3 regions of the Kitasatospora sp. NPDC048715 genome follow, and region 2 is predicted to be linked to each of the others. Evidence: riboswitches for the same ligand, from Rfam matches in the RefSeq annotation. Region 2 holds a riboswitch; each other region holds the start of a gene.
The links. Region 2 has a riboswitch for cobalamin ahead of ACGFSC_RS25300 (cobalamin biosynthesis protein). Riboswitches for the same ligand answer to the same signal wherever they lie in the genome.

Region 1: another riboswitch for cobalamin. It lies ahead of ACGFSC_RS28825 (iron ABC transporter permease); the one in region 2 lies ahead of ACGFSC_RS25300 (cobalamin biosynthesis protein).
Region 3: another riboswitch for cobalamin. It lies ahead of ACGFSC_RS08155 (HoxN/HupN/NixA family nickel/cobalt transporter); the one in region 2 lies ahead of ACGFSC_RS25300 (cobalamin biosynthesis protein).

The regions. Positions count from the first base shown of each region.
Region 1 covers NZ_JBICVH010000016.1:280,606-284,442, reverse strand. The annotation lists gene ACGFSC_RS28840 (CGNR zinc finger domain-containing protein) at 1-496, shown strand, start outside; gene sodX (nickel-type superoxide dismutase maturation protease) at 493-855, opposite strand; gene sodN (superoxide dismutase, Ni) at 1,129-1,524, shown strand; cobalamin riboswitch at 1,613-1,763, shown strand; gene ACGFSC_RS28825 (iron ABC transporter permease) at 1,871-2,935, shown strand; gene ACGFSC_RS28820 (ABC transporter ATP-binding protein) at 3,022-3,771, shown strand; gene ACGFSC_RS28815 (ABC transporter substrate-binding protein) at 3,800-3,837, shown strand, end outside.
Region 2 covers NZ_JBICVH010000014.1:79,682-83,518, forward strand. The annotation lists gene ACGFSC_RS25295 (hypothetical protein) at 259-1,365, opposite strand; cobalamin riboswitch at 1,713-1,845, shown strand; gene ACGFSC_RS25300 (cobalamin biosynthesis protein) at 1,953-2,945, shown strand; gene ACGFSC_RS25305 (cobyric acid synthase) at 2,942-3,837, shown strand, end outside.
Region 3 covers NZ_JBICVH010000003.1:329,024-332,860, forward strand. The annotation lists gene ACGFSC_RS08150 (aminopeptidase P family protein) at 1-709, opposite strand, end outside; gene ACGFSC_RS08155 (HoxN/HupN/NixA family nickel/cobalt transporter) at 1,091-2,206, opposite strand; cobalamin riboswitch at 2,237-2,450, opposite strand; gene ACGFSC_RS08160 (metalloregulator ArsR/SmtB family transcription factor) at 2,533-2,916, shown strand; gene ACGFSC_RS08165 (hypothetical protein) at 2,975-3,837, shown strand, end outside.

The DNA.
Region 1 (3,837 bases), on a different contig from region 2:
CGTGCGCGGCCTGTTCTCCGACTCCGCGCGGGCCGCCGCGCTCGCCGACGAGTCCGACCTGCCCCGGCTGCGGGCGGTGCGGACCCGGCTGCGCGGGGTCTTCGAGGCCGCCGCGGAGGGGGACGAGATCCGCGGCGTCGACCTGCTGAACAGCCTGCTGATGGAGTACCCGGTCAGCCCGCTGGTCTCCGGGCACGACTACCTGGACGACGCCGGACGACCGCGCTGGCACCTGCACCTGGCCGACAACTCCCCCACCGCCACCGCGCACTTCACCGCGGTCGCCTGCATGGGCCTGGCCGTCCACCTGACCGAGCTGGGCGCCGACCGGCTCGGCATCTGCCAGGCCGCGCCCTGCCGCAACGCCTACCTGGACACCTCGACCAACCGCTCCCGCCGCTACTGCTCGGACCGCTGCGCGACCCGCGCCAACGTGGCCGCCTACCGGGCCCGCAAGCGCCAGGAGGCGGAGGCGGCGGCCCGGGGCGGGTCCTAGACGTCCTCCACCCAGGCACCGAGCCGGCGGGCGAGGCCCGGCACCCGGGCCAGCCGCGGGGTGAGCAGCAGCCGCTCCAGCCGGCGCCCCGGCGCCAGCCAGACCGGGCTCGGGCGCAGCCGCAGCAGCACCCGGCCGAGCACCAGCTCGTCCGGCACGGCGCCGTAGCTGCGGCTGTCGCTGTCCACCGGGCGGTTGTCGGAGAGCAGCCACCAGCCCGTGGCCCGGCGCTCGGCGGCCCGCTTCACCACCAGCAGGTCCTGCTGGAAGGGGTGCCGGAAGACCACCACCGCGCCCGGCCGGATCGGCGCGCCGTAGCGGACCAGCAGCTGGTCGCCCTCGCGCAGGGTCGGGACCATCGACGGCCCCGCCACGTCGACCAGTCCGAACGGCAGCGCGCCGCCCCGGTCCGGCCCCCCGGCCCCGGCGTCCTGCGGTCGCGTGCTCCGCGCCACGACTCCTCCTCCTGCTCCGCCCGCCCCCAGTCTGCCGTACGGACCGTCACCGGTCCGATGTCCGGATTACCCCGGTTCCTGGTCCGTCTTTTGCCCTAGGCCCGCCGCCCGATCGCGAAACGGCGAGGCCGGAAGGGTAATCTCGGGCGCGGGAAGACGATCTAAGGAAGGACTCCCATGTTCTCTCGTCTGTTTGCACCTCGCGCCACCGCCCACGCCCACTGCGACCTGCCCTGCGGCGTGTACGACCCGGCGCAGGCCAAGCTGGAGGCCGAGTCGGTCAAGGCCACCCAGGAGAAGTACCAGGCCAACGAGGACCCGCACTTCCGCGCCCGCGCCATCATCATCAAGGAGCAGCGCGCCGAGGCCGTCAAGCACCACATCTCGGTGCTGTGGAGCGACTACTTCAAGGCCCCGCACTTCGAGAAGTACCCGCAGCTGCACCAGCTGATCAACGACACCCTGAAGGCCGCCTCGGCCGCCAAGGCGTCCACCGACCCGGCCACCGGCCAGGCCCTGCTGGACCTGATCGCCGAGGTCGACAAGATCTTCTGGGAGACCAAGCAGGCCTGAGCCTGACGCGTCGCCACCCGACCGCCCCCGTCCGCACCGCCGGACGGGGGCGGTCGCGCGTTCCCGGCCCGCCCAGGGCCGGTAAGGGTTGCCTGCCCTGAGTGGCTGTTATGCTGCCAGGGCGTCCGAGGGGGAAGTCCGGTGTGAATCCGGCGCTGACCCGCAACGGTGAGCACGGCCCGTACCAGCCCGTACGGCCCGCGCCAGCCCGATCGCCCCCGGCCGCTGAACTCCCGACAACTCGCCGCGGACTGCGAGGGGAACGGCGCCCAGGCACGCCTTCGGCCGGCGCCCGCCCCGGCGCACCCGCGGCCCGAGGCAAGGCGCACCCGTGGACCGTGCAGTCGTGGACCGTGCAGTCGGCCCGCCCACCCGTCGAATACCCGTCGTCCCGCTCGCCGCCGGCCTCGTCGCCGCCCTGCTGCTGTCGCTGCTCTGCGGGGTCGCCCTCGGCTCCTCCGGACTCGGCCTGCCCCGGGTGCTGCGGCTGCTGGGCGCCGGGCTGACCGGCGGACGGCTGGACGCGGACGAGGCGGCCGCGTACGCGATCGTCTGGGAGATCCGGCTGCCGCGCACCGTGCTGGCCTCCGTCGTCGGCGCCGGACTCGCCGCCTGCGGGGTCGCCGTCCAGGCCCTGGTGCGCAACGCGCTGGCCGACCCCTTCGTGCTCGGCATCTCCTCCGGCGCGGCCGTCGGCGCCAACGCCGTCCTGCTCTTCGGCGCCTTCGCCTCGCTCGGGGTGTGGGCGATCTCCGCCTCCGCCTTCGGCTCCGCGCTGGCCGCCATGACGCTCGTCTACCTCGCCGCCCGCACCGCGTACGGACTCACCCCGCTGCGCCTGGTGCTCACCGGCACCGCGCTGTCCTACGGCTTCTCCGCCGCCACCACCCTGATGGTCTTCGCCGCCGACCGCGGCGAGGCCGCCCGGGACGCCATGATGTGGCTGCTCGGCAGCCTCGGCGGCGCCACCTGGGGCAAGGTGCCGATCGCCGCCGTCACGGTGGTGGCCGGCCTCGCGTACCTGGCCTGCGCCGCCGGACGGCTGGACGCGCTCGCCATGGGCGACGAGACCTCCGCCTCGCTCGGCGTGGACCCGGACCGGCTGCGCCGCGAGCTGTTCGTGGTGACCGCCGCCGTCACCGGCACCGTGGTCGCGGTCAGCGGGGCGATCGGCTTCGTCGGGCTGCTGATGCCGCACCTGGCGCGGATGCTGGTCGGCGCCGGGCACCGCCGGGTGCTGGTGATCGCGCCGCTCGCCGGGGCACTGCTGCTGGTCTGGGTGGACATCGCCTCGCGCACCCTGCTGGCACCCGCCGAACTGCCCGTCGGGGTGTTCACCGCGGTGCTCGGCGTGCCCGCCTTCCTGCTGATGATGCGCCGCCGCGGCCAGGCCCTCGGAGGAACCCGGTGACCGACGTGACCACGGCGACCGACCCGACCGGCCCGGCCGCGCCCGACCCGGCGCGGGCCCAGGACCTCGCCGTCGACGCCGTCTCGGTGGAGCTGGCCGGCACCCGGCTGGTCCACGAGGTGAACCTGGCGGCCGCCGCCGGGCAGGTGGTCGGGCTGGTCGGCCCGAACGGCAGCGGCAAGTCGACCCTGCTGCGCTGCGTCTACCGGGTGCTGAAGCCGGCCGGCGGCGTGGTCCGGCTGGCCGGCGACGACCTGCACGCCCTGAGCGCCCGCGACACGGCCCGCCGGGTGGCCGCGCTGACCCAGGAGCACTCCGCCGAGTTCGACTTCACCGTCGCCGAGGTGGTCGCCATGGGCCGGCTGCCGCACCGCCGCGGCTTCGGCTCCCCGGCCGACGGGGACGCGGAGCGCTGCGCCGGGGCGCTGCGCAAGGTCCGGGCCGGGCACCTCGCCGAGCGCGGCTTCCTGAGCCTGTCCGGGGGCGAGAAGCAGCGGGTGCTGTTCGCCCGCGCGCTGGTCCAGGAACCGCGCCTGCTGGTGCTGGACGAACCCACCAACCACCTCGACATCGCCCACCAGTTGGAGGTGCTGGCGCTCGCCCGCGAGGCCGGCCCGACGGTGCTCACCGCGCTGCACGACCTCAACCTGGCGGCCGGCCACTGCGACCTGGTCTACGTGCTGCGGGCCGGGCGGATCGTCGCCTCCGGCCCGCCCCACGAGGTGCTCCGCCCCGCCCTGCTGGCCGAGGTGTTCGGCGTCCGCGCCACCCCGGTGCGGCACCCGGAGACCGGCGCCCTCCAGCTGCTGTTCGACCGGCTCGCCCGCTCCTCCTGACCCGTCCCGCCTGCCCAGAGGAACCACCTTGCGCACCAAGGCCGTTGCCACCGCCGCCCTGCTCGT
Region 2 (3,837 bases):
AAAAGCCGGCGCGGCCCAGCCGGAAACGCCCGCACGCGGAGGGGGGCGAGGGCGCGGCCCGTGGGTCTTGCGGGCCTCGCGGACCCTGTCGGACGGATCGGACGGATCGGGTCGACGGGTCGACGGGTCGACGGGTCGAACCAACGGGCCGGCTCGGACCTCGGCGGTGGGGCCGCGTTCCGATCCGCACGGGCGGAAGCGGAGCACCGACCGCGGCACGTCCGGGAGACGTTCCGGCGAGGACCCGCCGGCGGCGCCCTACAGCAGCGGCGTGAGCCAGCGGCGGAGCAGTTCGGTGTACCGGTCGGGAGCGGTGTTCCAGAGGGCGGCGTGGTCGGCACCGGGGAAGGCCTGGAGGCTGACCACGTCGCGACGGGCGGCGGCCAGCTTCTCGGCGCTGCCGAAGGGCGCGATCCGGTCCTCGGGGCTGTGCAGGAGAAGGGTGGGCACCCGCAGGTCGGTGCCGTCGGCGATGCGGGCGAAGTCGGCGAGGTCGACGCCGGTGCGGCCCTCCGCGGCCAGGGCCCCGAGCTCGGCGGCGACGCCCTGGAACCCGGCCCGGGCGGCGTCCCGGCGGGCGGAGACCGGGAGGTCGAGCACCGGCGAGTCGAGGATGAGGCCGCTGACGGCGTGCGGCCACGCGGTGCGGGCCGCGGTCTGGAGGGCCGTGGTCGCGCCGACCGACCAGCCGTAGAGGATCATCTTGCCCGCGCCGCTGTCGAGCGCCAGCCGTACCGCCGCCTCGATGTCGCGCCACTCGGTCTCGCCGAAGTGGCTGAGCCCGTCCGGGGAGGCGGGGGCGCCCTGGTCGCCGCGGTAGGTGACGGCGAGGGCGGGCAGGCCGAGCCGGTCGAGGACGGGGAGCACCGGGAGGGTCTGCTGGCGGTCGGCCTCGGGGCCGTGCACCAGGATCACCCAGGTGCCGCGCTTGCCGTCGAGCCGCCAGGCGGGAAGGGCGCCGAGCTCGCCGTCGGCGGTGGTGTCGGTGAAGGGGAGGCCGAGTGCCTCGGTGGGGTCGCCGAGGTGGACCCGGGGGGTGAAGCGGACCTCGGTGCCGGGGGTGAGCGTGCCCCGGTCGGCGCGGAGCAGCCGGCGGGTGACGCCCCGCTCGTCGCTGTGCAGGACCTCCTCGACGACCGCGTGCCCGCCGTCCGCCCACTCGACCGCCCAGCGGCCGGGGCGCAGGCTCTCGGGGCCGCGGGTGAAGGTGACCCGGCCGGGGGCGAGGCCGCGGACCAGGACCGGCCCGGACTTCGGGACGGCGGCCACCGGACGGACCGTCCGCTCGGAGGCCCGACGGCCGATCACCAGCACGGCGGCCCCGACCGCGGCGGCCGCCACGACGGCGGCGGTTCCCCAACGCATTTCGCTCCCCGCTCTGTTGCTCACGGACCGGACGGTGTTCGGGCACCAGTTCACCGGCGCTCCGTCCGCCCGGCCACCGGGCTGGGCCGTCCGGGTCACCCGGGCGGCGGCCCGGCGGCGCCGAGGAGGTGCCGGGAGCGGGCGGCAGGGGTGTCGGTGGTGAGGGCGGGGCGGCGGAGCCGGCGGTGCCCCGGTGGGAGGGGACGTGGTGTTCCCGGTGGAGGGCGGCCCCGCGCCGGGCGATCCCGGCGCGTCGGCGGCGTCCGCGTGTGACCAACCCCTCCGTGACCTCGGTTGACTCCCGGTTCGGGCCCGTGATGGGATCCTGGGGCCAAACGGAGGCATGGAGAGGAAGCCGGTGGAATTCCGGCGCGGTCCCGCCACTGTCACCGGGGAGCACGCTCGGAACATCGCCACGGCGGCCGTCGACGGCCGCTGGAAGGCTCCGGGGGTGCGTTCGACCCGGAAGCCAGGAGACTCTCGCCCCCGTCACGTCGATCCAGGGCGCGGACCCTGAGTGAGGACACGCACGCGATGCAGGCTGCCCCGCCCCACCGGACTCCGAGCTGCCTTCCGCCGTGCCCCCGATGACCCCGCTCGGGCCCTCCTCCTCGCCGCGCCCGCTGGCCCGCGCCGCCGCGTTCGCGCTCGGCGCCGTCGCGGGCCATGTCGCCGACGCCCGCTTCGCCGACCCCCGCCGGGGCCATCCGGTGGCCGTCTTCGGCAGCGCCGCGACCCGGCTGGAGCGTCGGCTGTGGCGCGACGACCGCGGCGCGGGGGCCGGGTACACGGCACTGTGCGTGGGCGCGGTCGCGGCGGGCGCGCTCGCCCTGGACCGTACGGTGGGCCGGCGTCCGCTGGGCCGGGCGGTGCTGGCGGCGGCCGCGACCTGGACGGTGCTCGGCGGCACCTCGCTGACCCGGGAGGCGCGCACCATCGGCCGCTCGCTGGCCGCGGGCGACCTCGCGGCCGCCCGGGAGCGGCTGCCGCACCTGTGCGGGCGGGACCCGAGCGCGCTGGACGGGCAGCAGATCGCCCGGGCGGTGGTCGAGTCGGTGGCCGAGAACACCGCCGACGCCGTGGTGAACGCGCTGACCTGGGGCGCCCTGGCCGGCACGCCCGGCCTGCTGGCCTTCCGCGCCGTGAACACCCTGGACGCGATGGTGGGTCACCGCTCGCCGCGCCACGCCCGGTTCGGCTGGGCCTCGGCCCGGCTGGACGACCTGGCGGGCTGGCCGGGCGCCCGGCTGACGGCGCTGCTGACGGTGGCCGCCGCGCCCGAGCCCCGTACGGCCTGGCGGGTCTGGCGGCGCGACGGCTCCGCGCACCCGAGCCCGAACGCGGGCCAGGCCGAGGCGGCGTTCGCCGGCGCGGTGGGCGTACGGCTGGGCGGGGCGCTGCGGTACGGCGAGCGGGTGGAGCACCGGCCCGTGCTGGGTGCGGAGCTGCGGCCGGTGACGGTGGACGACATCGAGCGCGCCTGTGCGCTCTCCCGGCGGGTGGGCGCACTGGCGCTGGGTACGACGGTCGCGGGGCACGTCCTGCTGCGGATGCTGCTGAGGAAGAGGGGACGGGCATGAGCAAGGCGCTGCTGGTCGCGGGGACGACCTCGGACGCGGGCAAGAGCGTGGTGACGGCCGGGATCTGCCGTTGGCTCGTCCGCCAGGGCGTGCGGGTCGCGCCGTTCAAGGCGCAGAACATGTCGCTCAACTCCTTCGTCACCGCCGACGGCGCCGAGATCGGCCGCGCCCAGGCGATGCAGGCGCAGGCCGCCCGGGTGGAGCCGGAGGCGGCGATGAACCCGGTGCTGCTCAAGCCGGGCGCGGACGGCCGCAGCCAGGTGGTGCTGCTCGGCAGGCCGGTGGCGGAGGTGGGCGCGCTGGACTACCGCGAGCGCAAGCCCGTCCTGCTGGAACGTGCCCTGGAGTGCCTGGCGGACCTGCGCGGCCGCTACGACGTGGTGGTCTGCGAGGGCGCGGGCTCGCCCGCCGAGATCAACCTGCGCGACCGCGACATCGCCAACATGGGCCTGGCGACGGCCGCCGCCCTGCCGGTGGTGGTGGTCGGGGACATCGACCGCGGCGGGGTCTTCGCGGCGATGTACGGGACGCTGGCGCTGCTGTCGACGGAGGACCAGCGGCACGTGGCCGGCTGGTTCGTCAACAAGTTCCGCGGTGACGCGCGGCTGCTCGCGCCCGGGCTGGAGATGCTGCACGGGCTGACCGGCCGTCCGGTGCTGGGCACGCTGCCGATGCTGCCCGGGCTCTGGCTGGACGCCGAGGACTCGCTGGACCTGTCGACGGTGGTGGACCGGGCGGACGGGCCCGGGCCGTACGGCGCGGACGTGCTGCGGGTGGCCGTGGTGCGCTTCCCGCGGCTGTCCAACTTCACCGACATGGACGCGCTCGCGCAGGAGCCGGGCGTGCTGGTGCGCTGGGCGACCCGCCCGGAGGAGCTGGCCGACGCCGACCT
Region 3 (3,837 bases), on a different contig from region 2:
GGGCGGTGGAGACGCCGTAGCCGCGGTACTGGGCGCCCATCACCACGGTCAGGAAGTCGCCCTCCTCCACCCGGCGGTCGGTGGGCTGGTGGGCGGCCTGGCCGGAGTGGCTGCCGGTGCCGACCGAGACCGGGAAGGCGGCCCGGTCGGCGCCGTGGTCGATCATCCGGCGCTCCAGCTCCATCGCCAGGTGCCGCTCGGTGCGGCCGACCAGGATCGACTCCAGCAGCTCGCCCAGCGCCTGGTCGGCGATCTCGGCGGCGATCCGCAGGTCGGCGATCTCGTGCTCGTCCTTGACCACCCGCAGCCGCTCGACCGTCTGGGCGAGGTCCACCAGCCGGGCCCCCTCGGTCAGGCCCCCCACCGCCCGGTGCCGGGTGACGGTCAGGTCGTGCTCCTCCACCGCCAGTCCCGACACCCCGGACCGCGCGGCGACGGCCGCGACGGCCAGCGCGGAGTCCGACCCGGCCGCCACCGGCAGCCGGGTGACGTCCGGGGCGATCAGGTGCTCCCCGGAGTCGTCCGGCGGCAGGTCGTCCGGCAGCGCGAGCAGCGCCCGCTCCCTGGTCAGCAGCAGGCTCGCCCCGCAGGGCGCGCAGCCCGTCAGGTACCGCACGTTCGCCGCGCGGGTGATCAGCGCCGCATCGGCCCCGGCCGCACTGCAGTGCTCCCTCACCCGCTCCCGCCGCCCCGCGTACGCATCCGCCATGCGTCGAGCCTACGAACCCCCGGCCCGAAGCGCCCGCCGAGCACCCCCGGCAGAACCCCCAATACCCCTTGCGCGCCCCCCTGCGCGACCGCGGCACCGTCCCCCTCGGGCCCTCACCCCGCCCCCCACGCAGCGTGCCGCCGAGGGGGCCCCGCACCCCCGGCGGCCCCTCGGACTCCTACCGGCCGCTACGCTCCGTCACGGATATGTCACTTCCGGTCCTGTGCGAGTGCGACCCGGTCGCCGGCCGGCACGTCGACTTCCGTGAGGAGCGCCGGCCCGGGGCGCACCAGGCCCCCCGGAACGCGCACGGCGCCTCCCCACCGCGGGGAGGCGCCGTTCCGGCGCGCGCGGGCAGGCCGCCGCTCGCGGCCGGGTGGCTCAGGAGCCCTCGGGCGTCCAGCGCTTCTCGACCCCGGCGAGCTTCCAGTACCCGATCGCGATCGCCCAGACGACCACGAACAGCCCGGCGATGGCGTAGCCGACGTTGTCCAGTGAGATGTCGGCGATGAAGCCGGTGACCGGGTCGGTCAGATCGAGCTTCTCGTGCAGCACCCCGACCAGCTCGATGGTGCCGATGACGAAGGCCACCGCGATCGACAGACCGGTGATGGTCAGGTTGTAGTACACCTTCCGCACCGGGTTGGCGAAGGCCCACTGGTACGCGAAGTTCATGAACGTCCCGTCCAGGGTGTCGAACAGGCTCATCCCGGCCGCGAACAGCAGCGGCAGGCAGACGATCGCGTACCAGGGCAGCCCGGAGGCGGCGCCCGAGCCGGCCATCACCATCAGGGTGACCTCGGTCGCGGTGTCGAAGCCCAGCCCCAGCACCATGCCCACCGGGAACATCTGCCCGGGCCGGGTGATCGAACGGGTCGCCCGGTTCAGCACCCGGGCCATGAAGCCGCGCGAGTCGAGGTGCGCCTCCAGCTCCTTCTCGTCGAACTTCCCGGCCCGCATCGAGCGGAACACCCTGAGGATGCCGAGCAGCGCCGCCAGGTTGAGCGCGCCGATCAGGTAGAGGAACACGCCGGAGGTGGTCGTCCCGATCACGCCGAGCCACTTGTGGGTGGCCGACTCGTCGTCCATCAGGGTGTTCGCCAGCTGCGCGCCGCCCGCCACCAGGGCGGCCATCAGCACCACCATCGAGGAGTGCCCGAGGGCGAACCAGAAGCCCACCGAGACCGGCCGCTTGCCGTCCGCCATCAGCTTTCTGGTGGTGTTGTCGATCACCGCGATGTGGTCGGCGTCGAAGGCGTGCCGCATCCCGAGGGTGTACGCGGTGATACCCAGGCCCACCCCGAAGACCTGGGTACCGACCGCGTACTTCTCGGGTGCGACCAGGAAGATCAGCGTGCCGAAGGCCACCACGTGCATGGCCACGATCACCGCCATCAGCCCGGCGGTACGGACGGTGTCCTCGCGCCGCCACTGGAAGCTGGGCAGCGCGGAGGGGGCCGGTTCGGCCCCGGCGGCAACGGTTTCGGGCAGGGTCATCTGCGGATCACGCTCCAGCACCTCGTGGAAAACCTCGTGAGATGCCGTGGCCGGTCTCCTGGCTGACGGGACACCCGCACCCGCCTTCCCAAGCGCACGAGGCGCCCAGTGGCTCCATGGGTACGGACGACGTTCCTCCGCGGACGGAGGAACGACCCGATCACAGTGGCGAGGGCCGCTCCGGGCTGGGACCCCTGAGGGTCCGTCACCGGTCTTCCCGAGCACCACGGCGGGGAACACCGTAGGGGTCACGCCCCGACCCGTGCAAGGTTGCGCACCTGCGCAGGTGTCCAGGATCACAGACCGCCGCCTGCGAGAATGTCCGCATGCATCTCGTACCGGCCGACCGCGCGGGCCACCGCACCATCGACGGGCACCGGGTCTGCGAGGCCATCGCCGCGATCGGCGACCCGGCCCACGTCCGGTCCTGGGCCGAGCGGTTCTCCCTGCTCGCCGACCCCGGCCGGCTCGCCCTGCTGCTCGCCCTCCACCGGGCCGGGCCGCTCGCCGTCACCGACCTCGCGGTCGCCACCGGCATGCGCGACCCCGCCGTCTCCCAGGCCCTGCGGCTGCTCCGCACGGCCGGCGTGGTCACCGGCGACCGGGACGGGCGCGTGGTGCGCTACCAGCTCGTGGACGAGGCCATGCGCCCCCTCCTCGACGAGTGCGCCGCCGGTGAACACCACGAGCCCACCGCGGCCACGGGCTGACCCACTGGCCCGGCCCCGGAACCGCGCCGCGGCCGGAGCGGATGAGTACGATCATGACGTGCCGTCCCGCCCCCACGCCTGGCCCGCCGACCGGTGGAACACCCGACCGGTCAGGGCCCGCGTGCTGGCGGTCGCCCGCACCCTCACCTCGGCCACCCGGGTCCTGGACGTCCTGACCCTGCTGAACCCGGACGGCATCGACCGGTACTTCACCGTCAACCCCGGCTCCGCCTTCGCCGACCGCGCCCTGGACGAGTACCTGCACGGCCTGCCCGGCTTCACCGTGCTGGACTGGGAGGACGCCGTCAGCCGCCGCTTCGACCTGGCCGTCGCCTGCGCCGTCCACTCCTCCATGCACCGGCTGGACGCCCGCCTCGTCGTCCTCCCGCACGGCGTCGGCTACAACCGGCTGGTCACCGAGTCCACCGGCGACACGGTCACCGCCGCCGGTCTGTCCCGCAACGAACTCACCCACCGCGGACGGGTGTTCGTGGACGTCCTCGGCCTCTCCCACCCCGAGCAGCTGGACCGGCTGCGGGTCTCCTGCCCCGAGGCGCTGGACGTCGCCCGGGTGGTCGGCGACCCCTGCTTCGACCGGATGCTCGGCAGCCGGCGCTCCCGCGACGGCTACCGCGCCGCACTCGGCGCCACCGGCGGCCGACGGCTCGTCGTCGTCAGCTCCACCTGGAGCGAGCACTCCTTGTTCGGCCGCCACCCGGACCTCCCCCGGCGGCTGGTCCGCCGGCTCCCCGCCGACGAGTACACGGTCGCCGTCGTCCTGCACCCCAACGTGTGGAGCCGCCACGACCCCGAGGCGCTGCTCGACGACGCCCGCCGGATGGGCCTGCGCCTGATCCCGCCCCACCAGGGCTGGCAGGCCGCGCTCGTCGCCGCCGACTGCGTGATCGGCGACCACGGCTC